DNA from 4 places in the Clostridium sp. JN-1 genome. Region 3 is predicted to be linked to each of the others. Evidence: riboswitches for the same ligand, from Rfam matches in the RefSeq annotation. Region 3 holds a riboswitch; each other region holds the start of a gene.
What was found. A riboswitch is a leader RNA that binds a small molecule or an ion and turns the genes downstream of it on or off. The one in region 3 is predicted to bind thiamine pyrophosphate.
Positions count from the first base shown of each region.

Region 1: another riboswitch for thiamine pyrophosphate. It lies ahead of EBB51_RS06785 (ABC transporter permease); the one in region 3 lies ahead of thiS (sulfur carrier protein ThiS).
Region 2: another riboswitch for thiamine pyrophosphate. It lies ahead of thiD (bifunctional hydroxymethylpyrimidine kinase/phosphomethylpyrimidine kinase); the one in region 3 lies ahead of thiS (sulfur carrier protein ThiS).
Region 4: another riboswitch for thiamine pyrophosphate. It lies ahead of thiC (phosphomethylpyrimidine synthase ThiC); the one in region 3 lies ahead of thiS (sulfur carrier protein ThiS).

Region 1 covers NZ_CP033465.1:1,406,879-1,411,507, reverse strand. The annotation lists gene EBB51_RS06800 (exonuclease SbcCD subunit D) at 1-64, opposite strand, end outside; gene EBB51_RS06795 (ABC transporter ATP-binding protein) at 170-898, opposite strand; gene EBB51_RS06790 (ABC transporter substrate-binding protein) at 920-1,969, opposite strand; gene EBB51_RS06785 (ABC transporter permease) at 1,991-2,776, opposite strand; TPP riboswitch at 2,864-2,972, opposite strand; gene EBB51_RS06780 ([Fe-Fe] hydrogenase large subunit C-terminal domain-containing protein) at 3,112-4,629, opposite strand, start outside.
Region 2 covers NZ_CP033465.1:426,612-431,240, reverse strand. The annotation lists gene thiE (thiamine phosphate synthase) at 1-584, opposite strand, end outside; gene thiM (hydroxyethylthiazole kinase) at 575-1,372, opposite strand; gene thiD (bifunctional hydroxymethylpyrimidine kinase/phosphomethylpyrimidine kinase) at 1,432-2,232, opposite strand; TPP riboswitch at 2,316-2,417, opposite strand; gene addA (helicase-exonuclease AddAB subunit AddA) at 2,455-4,629, opposite strand, start outside.
Region 3 covers NZ_CP033465.1:986,865-991,493, forward strand. The annotation lists gene thiH (2-iminoacetate synthase ThiH) at 1-906, opposite strand, end outside; gene EBB51_RS04860 (thiazole synthase) at 918-1,688, opposite strand; gene thiS (sulfur carrier protein ThiS) at 1,757-1,951, opposite strand; TPP riboswitch at 2,010-2,118, opposite strand; TPP riboswitch at 2,175-2,274, opposite strand; gene EBB51_RS04870 ((2Fe-2S) ferredoxin domain-containing protein) at 2,445-2,744, shown strand; gene EBB51_RS04875 ([Fe-Fe] hydrogenase large subunit C-terminal domain-containing protein) at 2,741-4,459, shown strand; gene EBB51_RS04880 (SpoIIE family protein phosphatase) at 4,459-4,629, shown strand, end outside.
Region 4 covers NZ_CP033465.1:882,834-887,462, reverse strand. The annotation lists gene EBB51_RS04400 (methyl-accepting chemotaxis protein) at 1-366, opposite strand, end outside; gene thiC (phosphomethylpyrimidine synthase ThiC) at 617-1,930, opposite strand; TPP riboswitch at 2,022-2,130, opposite strand; gene EBB51_RS04390 (metal ABC transporter permease) at 2,177-3,019, opposite strand; gene EBB51_RS04385 (metal ABC transporter ATP-binding protein) at 3,012-3,689, opposite strand; gene EBB51_RS04380 (metal ABC transporter substrate-binding protein) at 3,788-4,629, shown strand, end outside.

The DNA of each region.
Region 1 (4,629 bases), 420 kb from region 3:
CTAATCTGCTGTTTCCTTCTAATGTCTTACCCAAATGCCAATCTGAGGTATGAATAATTTTCAAAGTATCACTCCACCCTTGTTATAATTCTTATTTAATTCTCAATATAAATTATAATACATAAAAGGATATCATTCATAGATAAATTCTAATGATATCCTTTTACTTTTACAATAAAGCAAGTATTTTTCTTTTTATATTTAAAAATTCATCTGAAGTTGTAATATCTCTTGTCCTTTGTTTTGGCAAATCAACATTTATACAACTTTTTATGCATGCAGGTTTATCTGAAAGTATATAAATTTTATTAGAAAGATATATAGCTTCTTCTATATCATGTGTTATAAATAATATAGTTATTTTTAAATCCTTAATTATACTTAAAAGCCAGTTTTGCATTTTTGTCCTTGTTATAGCATCTAGTGCACCAAATGGTTCATCTAAAAGCATAATATTACTCGAATCCATATAAGTTCTGAGGAAGGCAGCTCTTTGCCTCATTCCACCTGATAACTTAGAGGGATACTTGTATTCATAACCTTTTAAGCCGTACATTTCAAAGTATTTTATGACTTCACTTCTTGCTTCAGACTTACGTTTTCCCTTTATATAAAGCGGCAGTGCAACATTATCTATGACTTTTTTCCAAGGAAGAAGCAAGTCCTTTTGATGCATATAACTTATTTCTCCATCTACAAGCACGCTTCCACTATCTGGTTTTAATATATCAGATACTATATTTAATATAGTGCTCTTACCGCTCCCACTTGGTCCAAGTAAGCTTACAAATTCTCCATCATCTACCTCAAAACTTATATCATCTAATATCTTGTCTCCATCAAAGGATTTTGACACATTTTTAAGTACAATTTTTTTGCAAATATTTCTTTCATCCAAAACCTTTATCTCCTTTTACTTCTACTTAGCTGGAAGGAAATCATTCGTAAATGCATCTTCTGCCTTCATATTCTTATTTATAAGCTTTTTACTCATAAGAAACTTAGTATAGTTATCCCAAACAGATACCTTCATTTCACCCCATCTTGGAGCATCATCCTTATACTTAGTTTTCATATATTCTTGACTTTCAAGTGCAAGCTTCTTGTCAATTTCAGGTGCATTTTTAACTAATATATTTGCTGCATCCTTAGGGTTGTCTATGCAATATTGATATCCTTTAGAAGTTGCTTTCATAAATTTTTTAACTAAATCAGGTTTATTTTTAAGCGTACTTTCATTTGCTATTAAAACAGGAGTATAATAATCTAAATCAGGATTTAACTTCCTAATTTCTATAAAGTTAAGTGGTACATTCTTAACCTTTGCTTCTACTCCAGTCCATCCTTCATATATCCATGCAAAATCTACATCTTTTTTTGTAGCTGCAAAGAAATCTTGAGTTCCAATATCTACAATTTTGAGTTTACTATAATCAGCTCCTTGACTTTGCATAACTGATTCTATTACAGCTTTTTCAGAAGGTGAACCCCATCCACCATAAGTCTTTCCTTCAAAATCCTTTACTGACTTTATGTTTTTATCTGCAGGTGATGCAAATCCAGAAGTATTATGCTGAACTATGGCTGCTATAGCTTTTATGGGAAGTGGATTATCTGACGTTCTTGCATAAGTTACATCTTCTTGATAACTTACTCCAAAATCGCCCTTACCTGCAGCTATCAAATTTCCAACTGCTCCATCAGAAGGTTGAATTATTTGTACATCTAACCCTTCATCCTTATAATACCCTTTGTCTTTAGCCACATATAATCCAGTATGATTGGTATTAGGTGTCCAATCAAGTATTACCTTAACCTTAGTTAAACTTTTACTATCCTTTTTTTCTGATGTTTGAGTTCCACTAGAGCACCCCATTAGCAATATACCTATTAGTGCACTTGATGTTAAAATCTTAAAAATTCTTTTTTTATCCATATTAAAATATTGTTGGGTTATATAAATTCCCAACGTCCCCCCCTCATAAAGATACTAATTATTGATATTTTCTTTATCTTTTCTTTGCCACGGCATAAATATGTACTGAAGCACGTACATAAATAGAAATAGTGACATGCTAAGTACTATTACCACTATTATAGCTGCAAATATTTGATCAAGGGCATATGCATTTTTTGCCCTAACCATAAATATGCCAAGTCCTTTTTCTCCTCCAAGCCATTCTCCTATTATAGCTCCCATTATACTGTAAGTAGCTGCTATTCTAAGTCCTGAAAAAAATGAACCCAAACAACTAGGAAACTTTACGTAGATAAACTTTTGTATTTTTGAAGCTTTCATTATGTCCATGAGATTTAACATGTCTTTATCTGCACTGTCCAATCCATCTACAAGACTTATGACAATTGGGAAAAAACATACTAGTACAACAGTTATAACTTTAGGAAGTATTCCAAATCCAAACCATATTATAAATATTGGAGCAAGCGCTATAGTGGGTATGGTCTGAGATATAACGAGTATTGGATAAATGCATGCCTTTATGATTTTTATATTATCCATAAGCAGTGCAATTACTATTGAAAATACTATAGAAATTAAAAAGCCTATCATTGCCTCTTCTAACGTAATGTAAATATGAGGCTTTAGTTGTGGAAGAATTCTAAAAAAAGTTACTACTATATCCTTAGGAGATGGAAGTATATATTTAGGTATTCCTCCTCTATCTACAGCTATTTGCCATAAAAATATTAATATAAATTGAAAAATAACAGCCGCAATTTTATAAGTCGGCTTGTAACGATAACCATTTTTCATCTAATGCACACATCCTATATCAATTTTCTTAAATCACACAAAAACCTCTCTTCTCAATGGAAGAGAGGTCTTATATAAATTGAATTTTATTGACTATTATAAATTTCCTCCGTTGGCATTATCCAATTCAGGTTTTAAGGGTCGAAACCTAATAGTTTCCTCTCAAGCAGTAACTCTGCCTCCCCAAACTTATGTAATTATTTTAAAAATATCAACATAAAGTAGTATATCATTTTAAAGATGAATGTGTCAAACACTTAAAATTATTCTCTATCTATCATCTTTAATAAATTAACCTTCAAATAATATAATTAGTTTATTTTTTACAAACTATTTTATTCATTTATTAATATTCGTGATGATGCAGCTATTTCTTCACTTTTTGCTGTTAACTCTTGTATAACTGCTGATATAGTTTCTATTGAAGAATTAATTTCATTCATTTTGTTGTATAAATCCTCAGAAATCTTACTAATATCTTCTACTAAATTACTCATAGCATTTTCATCATTTTTTGTCGATGCAGCTACTTCTTTAGACTTATAAGCTAATTTTTTCACTTCATTTGCCACAACAGCAAATCCTTTTCCTTCTTCTCCAGCTCTAGATGCTTCAATTGACGCATTTAATGAAAGAAGATTTGTTTGGTTAGCAATACCTATAACTTGTTCGGATGCATTAGAAAAATTACCTACTGCATCTTCTATCTTATTTACGCCTACTCCTAAATGTTTAGAAGTATTTAATATACTAGAAACTTTTGATACTATATTCTGTATAGCTAAAGCACTTTCTTCATTATCCTTTGATACTTCATTTATGGATTCACATAAATCTTTTACATATCTCTTTAATTTTTCACTTTTCATTTCTCTTTCATTATTTAATCTTTGTATGTTTTCAATATTTTCTTCTATTTCTAGATTCTTTTCTTCTGATTTTAAAAATTCTTCTTCTACTTTCTTTTTTACAAAATGCAAACAATTTTCTTTTATATTAATTTTATTATAGATAGATTTGACCATATTATTACAAGTATTATATCCACATGCAGCACAATTCATATTTCTATCGTTATCTGCATACTTTAACATACTTTTAAATATTTCATTACACTCTTCTTTAGAAGGATTTTTTATTTCTGGCAGATTTTCTTCACAGTAACTTCTTGAAAAGTCCTCTAATTTAAGGTTTTTATCAAAATATTCATCAATAAATTTAACTCTACCCTTTAATACATTTTCTTTTTCTTTTAACTTTTTGTCTTTTAATTTTAAAAATTTATATTCTATATCATACCTGTTTAGATTTTCTAAAGAAGCAGTACCCATATTACATCCTTCTGTACAATTTAATACATCTACTATGTTAGGCATATTACTAGATGTTTTTATTCTTTTTTCAAAAAAATCTAAGTACCTTTGAATTTCAAATTGTCCTTCTATCTGTTTTATCCAAAAATCAGTTTTTCTAGCTTCTACATTAGCTTTTAAACCTCCTGGCGTGCTATAAATACATCCCACACTTGAAGGTATATTATCAAAATTTACTTCTTTTTGAGAACTTAAATTTACATGATTCTCAACTAAATATTCTTTAAGTTTTTTAAAAGTCACATTGTAATCTACAAGTCCTAAATTATTTTCATATTTTATTTCATTCATTTTACCTATACAAGGAGATAAAAATGCTATATTTTCTTCTATATTTTTATACTTTTTCAAGTAAATAGCTGTACACATCATAGGGCTTTGTATAGGCGCTAAATATTTTAATATATCCTTTTTATATTTCTCAATATAGTTTACAACTACAGGACATGGTTGGGATATCATTGTTTTAACATTTTTTTC
Region 2 (4,629 bases), 560 kb from region 3:
TTTATATCTTTTTTTGCAAGTATTGCAGACACTACAGATATTCCTGTAACCCCTGTTTTTAAGACTTCTCTATAGTTTGTCTCATTTACACCGCCAATTGCAACAGATGGAATAGTTATCTCGCTGCATATTTTTTTAAGTCCATCTATTCCTATAGGAGTTTCTATATCCTTTTTAGTTCCTGTATAAAATACAGCTCCAAGTCCAACATAATCTGCTCCACCTTTTTCTGCTTCTACGGCTTCTTTTACATTTCCTGCTGATATTCCTATGATTTTGTCTTTTCCAAGTATTTTTCTTGCTATTTTAAGAGGCATATCGCTTTGCCCAATATGTACTCCATCAGCATCAATAGCTTGAGCAATATCTATCCTGTCATTTATTATTATAGGTACATTGTAATAATCAGTAACAGATTTTACCTGAAGTGCTGTTCTATAAAATTCTCTAGTAGATGCATCTTTTTCTCTTACTTGAACTAAAGTAGTTCCACCTAATATTGCTTGCTCGACTGCATCTTTTAACTCAATTCCATTTAAAAAACTCCTATCCGTTACAAGATATAATCTATAATCTACTTCCATTCAATTTTACCTTCCTTCTTTAAATCATCTTCAGTTAAGCTGTAAATATGATCCATTAACTTAACTTTAAAACTTCCAGGGAACTTAGCTTCCTTATAAGCAGCTTCGCCTGCTAAATTCATGGAAAGTATTGCTGCAGCACATGATAAAAATTTATCTTCTTCACATCCAGCAGCCGCACCACAAAGTGCTCCAAGCATACATCCAGATCCAGTTACCTTAGTGAACATTTCAACACCATTTTTAATAATAGCACTTCGCGTTCCATCTGTAATATAGTCTTCTTTTCCAGTAGCTGCAGCTACACATTTATATTTGTTTGCAACACTAATGCAAGCTTCCAATACGCCTTTCCCATCATCTAATGAATCCACACCTCTAACTTTTGCATCCATTCCTGCTAAAAATTTTATTTCCCCGGCGTTTCCCTTTATTACATCCACATGCCCTACTTCTAAAATTCTATTTATAACAGAAATTTTTCTGGGAATTGCTCCACATGCTACTGGATCAAGCACTACTGGAATGTTATTTATTTTTGCAGAAGTACTTGCTAAAATCACAGCTGCTTCTTGTTCCTTATTAAGTGTTCCCAAGTTTATATAAAGTGCTGATGAAATTTTTACAAAATCAAAAACCTCATCATAAGCTTCACACATGGCTGGTGATCCTCCAAATGCAAGTAATATATTTGCGCAATCATTTATAGTTACACTATTAGTAATACAGTCAACAAGCGGAACATTCTTTTTAATTTTAGTTAATACTTGAGAAACCTTATTCATCATGCCTTCATTATACATTCTATATCCCCCTCAAAATGAATTTAAATTTATTTTTATATTGTTTAAAATTTTATACCTGCTAATTTATACAATTCTACAAAGTGGCCAACAGGTCCAACCCCATTCCCAATAGGAAAAGAATTTTCTATAGCTTTAGTTATGTACTCCTTAGAAAGTCTAACAGATTCTGATACACTTAAACCGCGGCTTAAAAACGAAGCTGCAGCAGAAGATAATGTACATCCAGTACCATGTGTATTTTTTGTATCAATTCGTCTGCCAACTATCCTAATAAAATAATTATCGCTTAATAATATATCATTTGCATCATTAAGCCTGTGTCCACCTTTAATAAGTACATTTTTTACTCCTAACTTACTTATTCTCTTTGCTGCTTCTTTCATATCTTCTTCGTTTTTTATTTTCATTTTGGATAAAACCTCTGCTTCAGGTATATTTGGAGTAACTAAATCAGCAATTTGAATAAGCTCCTTTAAAGATTCTTCTGCTTCAACCTTAAGCAAATGATATCCACTTTTAGACACCATAACAGGGTCAACCACTATATTTTTAGCCTTATACTTTATTAAAAGTTCCTTTATAGCTTTTACAGTTTTACTATTTGAAACCATTCCTATTTTAACAGCATCGACTTTTATATCATCAAATATAGACTTAATTTGAGCTTCAACCATTTCAGGGCTAACATCCATAGATTTTTGAACCCCAACTGTATTTTGTGCAGTTATCGCAGTTATAACACTCATACCATATACACCAAGAGCACTCATAGTCTTTAAATCAGCTTGTATTCCTGCACCCCCACAGCTATCAGAACCTGCAATAGTCAATACTTTTTTCATATTATACACCTCTCATTAAATGAAATAGATTAATAATAAATTTTTATAAAAATAAAATGCACTGCCGAAAAGCAATGCATTTAGATTTCTTTATTACTGCTTCCCTACGCCAATATTAACTGGATCAGGTTCAAAGGGTTAGAAAAAGTTTCCTCTCAGCCGCTAGGGCACCCCCACAATCATTATTATTCAATTTATATTATCATTATATACACATAAATTTTAAATTTCAACAGCTGTATTATTTGAAAACAAATATAAATATTTATTTTTAACCTTTTTTTGAGTTATCTTTTCTAAAGCCTTAGAGTAATATTCTAACTGAAATTTATATTTTTGTTTAATTTCCTGTATATCTTTAGCATAATCAGTTTTATAATCTATTAAAACCAGATCATCGTCTTCTTCAAAATAGCAATCTATAATTCCTTGAATCAATATTTTTTCATTTTCATATAGATCTTTAGGTAAATCCCTATATATCTCTGTGCTGCTTAAGTTTATAATAAAGGGTTTCTCCCTATATACACTATTTGAATTTAACATTCTTTTTCCAAGACTTGAATTAAAGAAGTTTAGTATTTTTTTAGCATCTGCACACTCTGCTTCTTCTTTTGTTATAAATCCTCTAGTAACTAAGCCTTCAATTTGATCACTTATTTCCTCATAAGTACATACCTTTTTTAAATTTAGTTTTTGCATAACAAGATGTACAATCGTTCCTCTTTCAGCACTTGATATGTTTCTAGTTTTTTGTAAAAACCTAGGCGTATTCAATGATATATTATCAAACAGCAATTTACTATCGTCATCTTGAACAAGCAAAAACTTTCTTTTAAGTTCCGATACTGACATCTTAGCGCTTATATTCTGAGCCCCTTCATACTTATACTTCCAATTAAGCCTTCTATAAACTTCTTTACTAAACTTACTGATATCCGAACTTAAGTCTATATTATCTATATACTCAACTATATTTTTTTCATCATTTTGGTTATCCAAATTCTTTTTAAAGTCAGATTTATTATACAAGTTAACCTTCCACTTAGACTTATCTTCTACAATATACTTTGAAGTCGTGAGATTTCCAATTTGTCTTATTATACTCCCATCTCTGTGTCTTGCTAGTGCTGCTCCTATCCAGTCAAGATAACTTCTTGCACTTATCGTATAGTACTCTGGTATTTTATGTTGACTGGATTTAGAACCTTCACACCACTTTTGGCACGTCTTTTGAGTATCATTTACCATACCAGTTAAAATTAACTTTTCCTTTGCCCTAGTAAATGCTACATATAATATTCTCATTTCCTCAGATAAAGTTTCAACTTTTATCTTTCTCTTTATTATTTGTTTAGGTAAAGTAGGATAACTTATTCTCCTTTTAGGATCGACAAAATCAGCTCCAAATCCAAGCTCGCTGTGAAATAATATACTCCTGTTCATATCCATGAAGTTGAAGTTTTTACCTGTTCCAGAGAGTATAACGACTGGGAATTCAAGTCCTTTACTTTTATGTATACTCATAATTCTAATTACATTTTCATTTTCTCCTAGTATTTTGGCACTTCCCATATCTCCGCTGCTATTTTTAATCTTATCTATAAAGTTTATAAAGTTAAACAATCCTTTATAACTAGTATTTTCATATTGCACAGCCTTATTAAATAGCATTCTCAAATTTGCCTGCCTTTGATTTCCACCTGGCATAGCACCAACAAAACCATAATAACCTGTTTCAGTATACAAGTACCATATAAAACTGTTTAAATCCATATGTAAAGATTTGCTTCTCCAAGTGTCCAATCTCTTTAAAAATGTAGATACCTTTAACTTGAGTTCTTGACTTATATGGTCTAGTTTATATTCTATAATATTTTCACCGTTATTCTGAGGATTATATTCAAAGTATTTATCTATAATCTTCATTGCACTATAAAAAGTTATCTCACTATTTACCATTCTTATATCTATAAGCTCTTCTGGTTCAAATGACTCTATTGGAGACCTTAATACAGCTAAAAGTGGTATATCTTGCATAGGATTATCTATTATTTTTAGTAAACACATAATAGTCTTTATTTCCGCAGCATCAAAATATCCTACAGCTGTATCTGCAAATACTGGTATACCTTGATTCATTAGTTCTTCAACATATACTGGAGCCCAATTTGATGTTGCACGCAGAAGTATAACAATATCTTTATACTCAACATGCCTGTAATCATCTGTACTTTTATCGTAAATCATAAAATCATTGTCTTCATTCACAATCTCATTTATCTTTTTTGCAACTAACCTTGCTTCTACCTGAATGTTATCTGGGTTTTCTTCATCTTCATCATTTGGTATAAACTTATCAAATTTACCTTGAGGTCGTTTTAACTCTTTTTTATC
Region 3 (4,629 bases):
CATACATTCACGTGTTGTTATGTTTGTGCCAGATCTTGGTACAAATAGTTTAAGGGCAAGTAATATTTGAACCATATTTTTATCGCTTATTTCATGAAGGTCATTAAATGTTCCAGCATGAGGTCTTATTCTTGGAACTGAAAAGTTTACATCGACTCCTTTAAACTTATTTTGAATATATGCACCGTGAAGTCCTCCAAGAAAAGCTTCCCTGTGCCAATCGTAAAGACCATATAATGGACCGAGACCTATAGAATACATACCAGCTTCACAAGCTCTTTCAGGAGTTTCAAGTCTATATCTATAGTTTTTCTTTGGACCAGCAAGATGCACTTTTGAATAAACTTCTTCATTATATGTTTCCTGGTACATTGTAAGGCTGTCTGCACCAGCTTTTATCAATTCGCTGTATTCTTCTTTTGTTAGTGAATATATTTCAAGACATATTGAACTGAAATATTTTTTTAAAATCTTTACACAATCTCTTATATATGAGACTGGCGAATATATTCTGGATTCTCCAGTTAGAAGTATTACATGCCTGAACCCCATGTCATATACTGCTTTAGCCTCTTTGTCTACTTCTCCAATGGTTAAAACTTTTCTATTTATTTTATTTGTGCAGTTATATCCGCAGTATGCGCATCTATTTTCACAATAGTTGGCAACATACATTGGAGTATATAGTACAACATTTTTACCAAAATACTTAATGGATATGTTATGAGCTTTCTGTGCCATTTCTTCAATATGTTTTTCAGCAGCTGGAGAAAGTAGTGCTAAAAACTCCATTTCATTTATGCTATCTTTTGAAATTATTCTTTCAATTTGTGAATCTGTAACATTATTAAAAAATTTATCATAGTCAAATTCCTTATATTTTTGAACTACATCATAAAAACTCATTTTTACACTTCCTATCTTAAAAATCCTGTAAGAGGAGATGATGGGGCAGCAAATTCTCTTTCAATGCCCGGCTTTGCAAGGAATGCTTTCCTACCTGCTTGTACTGCAAGTTTGAAAGCTTCAGCTATAAGTACTGGATTTTCAGCTGCTGCAAGAGCAGTATTGGCAAGTACTGCATCAGCACCCATTTCCATAGCTTCTGCAGCATGAGATGGTTTGCCTATACCAGCATCTACGACAATTGGAATATCTATTTCATTAATTAAAATTCTTAGAAGTTCCTTAGTTTTAAGCCCTCTGTTAGTACCTATAGGTGCACCAAGAGGCATTACTGCTGAAGCACCAATATCTACAAGCCTTTTTGCATCCATTAAATCTGGATTTATATAAGGAAGTACTACAAATCCTTCTTTTGCAAGAGTTTCAGCAGCTTTTATAGTTTCATAGTTATCCGGAAGAAGATATTTGTTATCTGGAATTACTTCGATTTTTACCCAGTTTCCACATCCCATTGCCTTGGAAATATGTGCAAGTCTTATAGCTTCTTCAGCATTTCTAGCACCTGATGTATTTGCAACAAGTATGCAATCTTTATTTATAAAATTTAATATATTGTCATCTGAATCTGTAGAGTGAATATCTATACGTCTCATGGCTACTGTTACAACTTGAGCTTCGGAACTTTTAAGTACCTCTGGAATTATTTTATTTGATGTAAATTTCCCAGTTCCAACAAAAAATCTGCTATTTATTTTTTTATTTGCTATTACTAATTCATCCATAAAATTAACTCTCCTTTTTTATTATGTTATTAAAAAATTAATATTGTGTACGTTTACTAAATCATAGATTAACCGCCTCCGACGTAACGGATAATTTCTACTTTAGAACCACTTGAAAGCTTTTTAATTTTATAATTATCTTTATCTACTATATTCAAATCCGATTCAACTACAACTGTTTCTTCATTTATGTTTAGTTTGTCCAATAACTCAGATACAGTTAAGTTGTCAGCAAAATTCATTTCTTCTCCATTTACAATCACTTTAAGACCTCCTTTCAAAAAAAATATGGAAAGCAAATAATGCTTTCCATAAAAATCAAACATATCAAATAAAGTTTCCTACGTTGGCATTATCCAAATCAGGTTGTAATGGTAAAAGATAACATCTTACTCTCAGCACATCTATATGAGCTCCCATACAATATTGTATTTACTTTTAAAACAAAAAGGAGTACTTATGTTGTTAAGCACTCCTTGAAATATACATATTAATTGATTTGCATCCCTACGGTAGTGTTAACTACATCAAGTTCAAAGGGTCAGGTTTTAACCTTCTCAACCAAACGGTCCCCCTGCAAACACTTTTATTAACTTATATACATATAATACCACTTATTTAGATATGTGTAAACAGTTTATACAAATTATACATGTATAATTTTTTCACTTTTTCATTTAAAATTATATTATAAAAACTTTAAACAGACATAAAAACAGTTTATCATATTAAAAAAATTTGTGCTTAGAAAGGAAAATGTATAATAAATTTTTATGTATTTTTATTGTACAAGGTGAAAATATGATAATAATTAGTATTTGTGTAGGAAGTGCGTGTTATTTAAAAGGCTCACAAAATGTAATAGAAAGTCTTCAAAATTTAATTTTAAAATATCAATTAAAAAGTTTTGTAGAATTGAGGGGATCTTTTTGTTTAGGATATTGTGCACATGATGTTTCAGTGAAAATTAATGAAGAAGAAAAAGTATATTCTGTTAATGAAAATAATATAGACAAATTTTTTGAAAACGAAATATTGGGGAGGATAAAAAAATGAAGTACATGAACTTTTCCAGTGCGAATTGCAAAAACTGCTATAAGTGCTTACGTTCATGTCCGGTAAAGGCTATAAAATTTAAAAATGAGCAAGCTGAAATTGTAGAAGATAGATGTATAGCATGCAGTCATTGTCTGGGAATATGTCCTCAAGATGCAAGACATATAGTAAGTGATTTGGAAAGAGTTAAATATGCTGTAGCTTCTGGTAAAAAAGTTATAGCAAGTGTGGCACCTTCTTTTCCAGGAGCTTTTGATATAAACGCTAACAAGTTTGTTCACTTACTAAAAAAGTTAGGTTTTAAATATGTGGAAGAAACAGCAGCTGGAGCAGATGTAGTTTCTAATTTATATAAAGAATATATAAAAAGTGAAAATAAACGAGTATATATATCTACGGCATGTCCTTCTGCTAACTATTTGATTGAAAAGTATTTTCCAAGTTTAATTCCTTATATGATTCCGGTAGTGTCACCAATGATTGCTCATGGAAAATTATTAAAAGAGGTATATGGACAAGATAGTTTTGTAGTGTTTATTGGACCCTGTATAGCTAAAAAAATTGAAACTCAGAGTCTTAAAAATAAAGAAGTAGTAGATGCAGTACTATCTTTTGAAGAAATTCCAAGTTGGATTCAAAGTTTGAATATGCAGATAGAAGATTTAGAAGAAGAATTTGATGAAAATTCATTTATGAATGGAAGAAACTATCCAATGTTAGGTGGTATAGTAAAATGTATATCTTCTGCTATAGAAGAAAAAAAGTTAGAAACTATATCTGTAAGTGGAATAGAAGAATGTATGGAATTATTTAAAAGTATTGAGAAAAAAGAAATTGATCATGTTTTTATTGAAGTTAACGCTTGCAAGGGAAGTTGTATAGGTGGACCTAAAATGATTAATAATGAAAAAGGATATTATAAAAGGGTCCAAAAGGTTAAGAAATATATTAGCAGCAAGTGTTTTACTAATAAAAGTAAGATACATCTAAACAATCATATAGATTTTGCTGCAGTATTCACAGATAAGCAGATAAAAAAACAAAAGGCATCAGAAGATGAAATAGAAAAAATAATGAACATGATGGGCAAGTATAGTGAAGAAGATGAACTTAATTGTGGAGTATGTGGATATAATACTTGTAAAGAGAAGGCTCAAGCTGTATTTGAAGGTATGGCAGAAACAAATATGTGTCTTCATTATATGAGAAGTAAAGCTGAAAGTGTAAGAAATGTTATATTTGAAAATAGTTTAAACTGTATTATATTTTTAGATGGACACATGAAAGTTAAAGATATTAATCCAGCAGCTGAAGATATTTTTATGATAAAAATTCAAAATATAAAAAATAAACCTATATCATTAATCATGGATGATGAAGACTTTAAATATGTTAAAAAAACTGAAAAAAGTATATTGGGTAAAAAAATTTCTAATCCTAAATATAATGTGAATTTTATAGAAACTGTTGTATATCTCAGAAAACAGGATATGGTGATGGTTGCACTAGTAAATATTACAGAAGAAGAAAAAAATAGAGAGAAGATTTTAAAGTTTAAAGAAAATACCATAAATACGACTCAAGAAGTTATAGAAAAGCAAATGAGAGCAGCACAAGAGATAGCAAGCTTACTCGGAGAAACTACTGCAGAAACTAAAATGGCATTAACCAAATTAAAGAAACTAGTAGAAGATCAGAAGGGGTGTGACGGTTAGTGGAACTTTTTGTAGATGCAGCTTATGGCACTTTAATTAAACATGGAGAAGAGCTCCCAGGTGATATGGTAAATGTCATAAGATTAGAAGATTGTACAATAGTAGTTATGGCAGATGGACTCGGCAGCGGAGTTAAAGCAAATATTCTTGCTACTTTAACATCTAAAATT
Region 4 (4,629 bases), 100 kb from region 3:
ATTTGAATAAATAATCTTTCCAGACGGATCAGTAACATTTATTTCATCAACTTCAAATTTATTTGCAAGAGTAGTCAAATAATCATTATCGATTTTATCTTGATTAATTGCTATAAAACCTCCAAGTGTTCTTATTCTAGTATCTATTGATTCATTTAATTCATCCATAGAAATATTATTTCTTCCCATTTCACCTCCAATATGATTTGCTATTGTCATACCATCTGATTTCATCTGTAACAATATTTTGTTTTTAGCTATACTTATAGATACACATGCTATAGTAGCTATTATAATAAAAATTATAATTATTGGTATCAATAAAATTTTAGATTTCACAGAACTTTTAAACTTATTAATTTCCACAACTATTCCCCCCAAAATTGATTTTATAAAGCGATAAATTTCACCGCAAATTAACGCATATCTAAACTGTTGTATATGCGTTTTAGAAAATAAATAATCGCATACCTAATATTACAATGAAAACTAAGATAATACAATTTATTATACTATTTTAATATCGTCTATAAATAAATTATTTTAAGATGTATATAAAAATTCCCATAATGACTTTAATCATTATGGGAATTCAACTCATATTTTCACATACTTTCTAATCATCATCCCTTAGGATATTTATATTTTTGCCTTCCATGACTTTGTTCATATTCCTTACTGCACACATTTTTCCACACATTGTACAAGTTTTTTCATCTTCTGGTCTTGAACTCTCCCTGTATCTTTTAGCTTTTTCTGGATCTATCGCAAGTTCAAGCATTTTATTCCAATCAAGTTCTCTTCTTGCATTAGCCATTTTATTATCCCAATTTCTTGCACCATTAACTCCCTTTGCAATATCTGCGGCATGTGCTGCTATTTTCGCTGCTATAATTCCCTCTTTCATATCATCTAAATCTGGCAATCTTAAATGTTCAGCTGGAGTTACATAACACAAGAAATCTGCTCCATAAGTTGCTGCAATTGCTCCTCCTATAGCACTAGTTATATGATCATAGCCAGGTGCTATGTCAGTCACAATAGGTCCTAAAACGTAAAAAGGTGCATCATGACAAAGTTTTTTCTCAAGTAACATATTTGTTTCTATTTCATTTAAAGCCATATGTCCAGGTCCTTCTATCATAACTTGTACATTCCTTTTCCACGCTCTCTTTGTAAGCTCTCCTAAAGTCATAAGTTCTTTAATTTGACTTGGATCTGTTGAATCATCTAGACATCCTGGTCTGCATGCATCCCCCAAGCTTATTGTAACATCATATTTTTCACATATATCAAGCACCTTATCAAAGTACTCATAGAAAGGATTTTCTCTATTATTTAAATTCATCCATGCATATAGTAAACTTCCTCCTCTTGATACAAAATTCATAAGTCTTGGGTTTCTTTTAAATACTTGTGCAGTTTCCCTATTTATACCTGCATGTATAGTCATAAAATCAACACCATCTTTTGCATGAGTTTCTATAACTCCTAGAAGTTCTTCAGCAGTTATATCCTTCAATTCCTTATCATAAAAGCCAACTGCATCATACATAGGTACTGTACCTATCATAGCTGGAGACATTTCTATAAGCCTGCTTCTAAATTCCCTTGTCTTTCCAAAGCAGCTTAAATCCATTATAGCTTCTGCTTTCATTTCTATTGCTTTTTTTACTTTATTGAGTTCTAAATCTATATTGCAGCAGTCTTTTGAAATACCTAAATTTACATTTATCTTAGTTTTTAACCCCTTTCCTACACCTTCTGCACTTAATTTCTTATGATTTTTATTAGCTGGAATAACAACCTTTCCTTCTGCAACAAGCTTAATTAACTTTTGTACATCCATATTTTCCTTTTCAGCTGCTGTCTTCATTTGACTTGTAACTATGCCTTTTTTAGCTGCATCCATCTGCGTAGTATAATTCATTTTATACATCTCCCTTTCAATTTTATACGCAAAAAGAGGAAAGCCACGTAATGCTTTCCTCTTCAAACCTTTTAATAAACCTTTTAAATTCAAAGTTATATAAAGTTTTCCCTACGTTGGCATTACCCAAATCAGGTCATAAGGGTCTTAAGATTCAATCTCACTCTCAGTCTGTAACACAGACTCCCCAAAATATTTTTTATTTTAATTAATTAGTAACACACATTTACTTTATTGTCAATAATTTTAGTCGTTTTCTTTTGCAATACTCTTATTAGATAACCTATAAGAGCAGCTGAGACTAGATACTTTTTTTAAAAACATAACTACAGCTAACATTGCAACAGATGCTAATGCAATCAATCCACCTGGTGCACATCCTATATAATATGAAGAAAATAAACCTATTAAAACATCTATAATACTAAATATTATTGACGATATTAATGTAACTTTAAATCCTTTCTTAAGCTGCAGTGCAGTTGCAACTGGCAGGGCAATCATTGAACTTAAAACAAGCACCCCAACTATCCTTATTGAAACAGAAACCGTAGCTGCAACCAATATTGCAAATACATAGTTGATCATTTTAACCTTTACTCCAGATATTTTTGCTGCTTCTTCGTCAAAAGCAATAAAGACAAGCTGATTATATGAGAAAAATATCAATATATATGATATAACACTCAGTATAATGACCGTATACAAATCCTCTCTTGACACTGTAAGTATACTTCCAAATATAAATGAATCAACATTTGTATGTAATATTCCAGAACTCATTATGGTAATTGCAATTCCAACACCCAATGACATAACTATTACAAGTATAAGTTCAGCATACTTTCTAAAATAGCCCCTTAAAAATTCAATTAAAACTCCACATATTGAAGTAAATATAAATGCAGCAAAAATAGGATTTTTTTGTGTTAAAAGTCCTATTGCAGCCCCTGCAAGTGAAGCATGTGATAGAGTATCTCCTATCATGGAATATCGCTTTAAAACCAAAAAAATACCTATACACGGGCAAAGTATTGAAATCAATACAGCTATTATAAAAGCATTTTGCATAAATGTATAATCAAACATAAAATTTATTACCTCCATTAGCCTCTACATATTCTTTGATATATATATCCGGCTTGCACATATGACCATTTCCATTTGACAAATGATATATAAGCGATGAATTTGAAATTGCCGCCTTAAGGTTATGTTCTATTGATATAACAGTTATGCATTTATTTCTATTTAAATATTTAATCAAGCTATAAATTTCTTTCTGACTTTTTATATCAACACCAGTAGATGGCTCATCTAAAATAAGCAAATCTGGATTTCCCATTATTGCTCTTGCTATAAATATCTTTTGACATTGTCCCCCTGATAAATTTCCTATAAGTGAATTTTTAAATTCCAGCATATTTACTGTTTCTAAACTCTTTGTTATTATTCCCTTATCCTTTATCTTTAACAATTTTCTATAACAATCAAGCATTTCATAAACGGTAATTGGAAACTGTGAATTTAGGAAATCTGATTTTTGTGCTACATATCCAATATTTTTAGCTTCATTTATTATAGTACCGCTTGTTGGTTGTAAAATATTGAGCATTAATTTTATTAAAGTTGATTTTCCACATCCATTTTCCCCTAGTATGGATACATATTCGCCATTATTTATAGTTAAATTAATATTGTTTAATATATAAGGTGCATGCTTGTTATATGAGAAATACAAGTTGCTAATTTTCAGCATATCTGTCCTCCAATCATCTCATTGACAAATTTTTTTCATAAATATATTATATATATAAATGCAAATGATTTGCAACACTAATTTCTAGGAGTGGTATAATGTCAAAGAAAATACTTACTGTATTTATAACTGCACTTTTGATAATTTCGTCAGCTGGATGCAGTAATAGCAATAAACCTCAAGATAATGTTAAAAATTCTGGTTCAAAAATAAGAGTTGTAGTTACATTTAATGCTGTGCGTGAATTTGCTTATGCAATTGGAAAAGATAAAGTTGATATAACAACATTAGTCCCTGATGGAACTGAACCCCATGATTTTGAACCAAAGGCAAAAGATATGGAAAATATAAGTGATACAAAAGTGTTCATATATAATGGACTTGGAATGGAAAACTGGACAGATAGGACTTTAAAAGCAATAGACAATAAAAATTTAATTGTAGTTGATGCTTCTAAAGGATCAAATCCTATTAAAAATTATAATCGCAGTGAAATGCAGGAACACGGTCAATATGATCCACATTTATGGCTTAGTTTAAAAGGTGCTAAAATTGAATCCTCCAATATAAAAGATGCACTTATTAAAGCTGATCCATCAAACAAGAATTATTATGAAAAAAACTTCAATGAATTTTCAAAAGAGCTTGACTTACTGTATAGTAAATACAGTGAAAAGTTTAAATCAGTTTCAAATAAAGACTTTGTTACAGGTCATGCAGCATTTGCATATCTTTGCAGAGACTTTGGATTGAATCAAAAAAGCATAGAAGATGTTTTTGCAACTGGTGAACCAAGTACAAAGCAATTAAAAGAACTTACTGACTACTGTAAAAAAAATAATATTAAAACTATATTCATGGAAGACATGACAAGTCCTAAAGTATCTGAAACACTTGCAAAAGAAGTTAATGCCAGTGTAAAAAAAATATATACAATAGA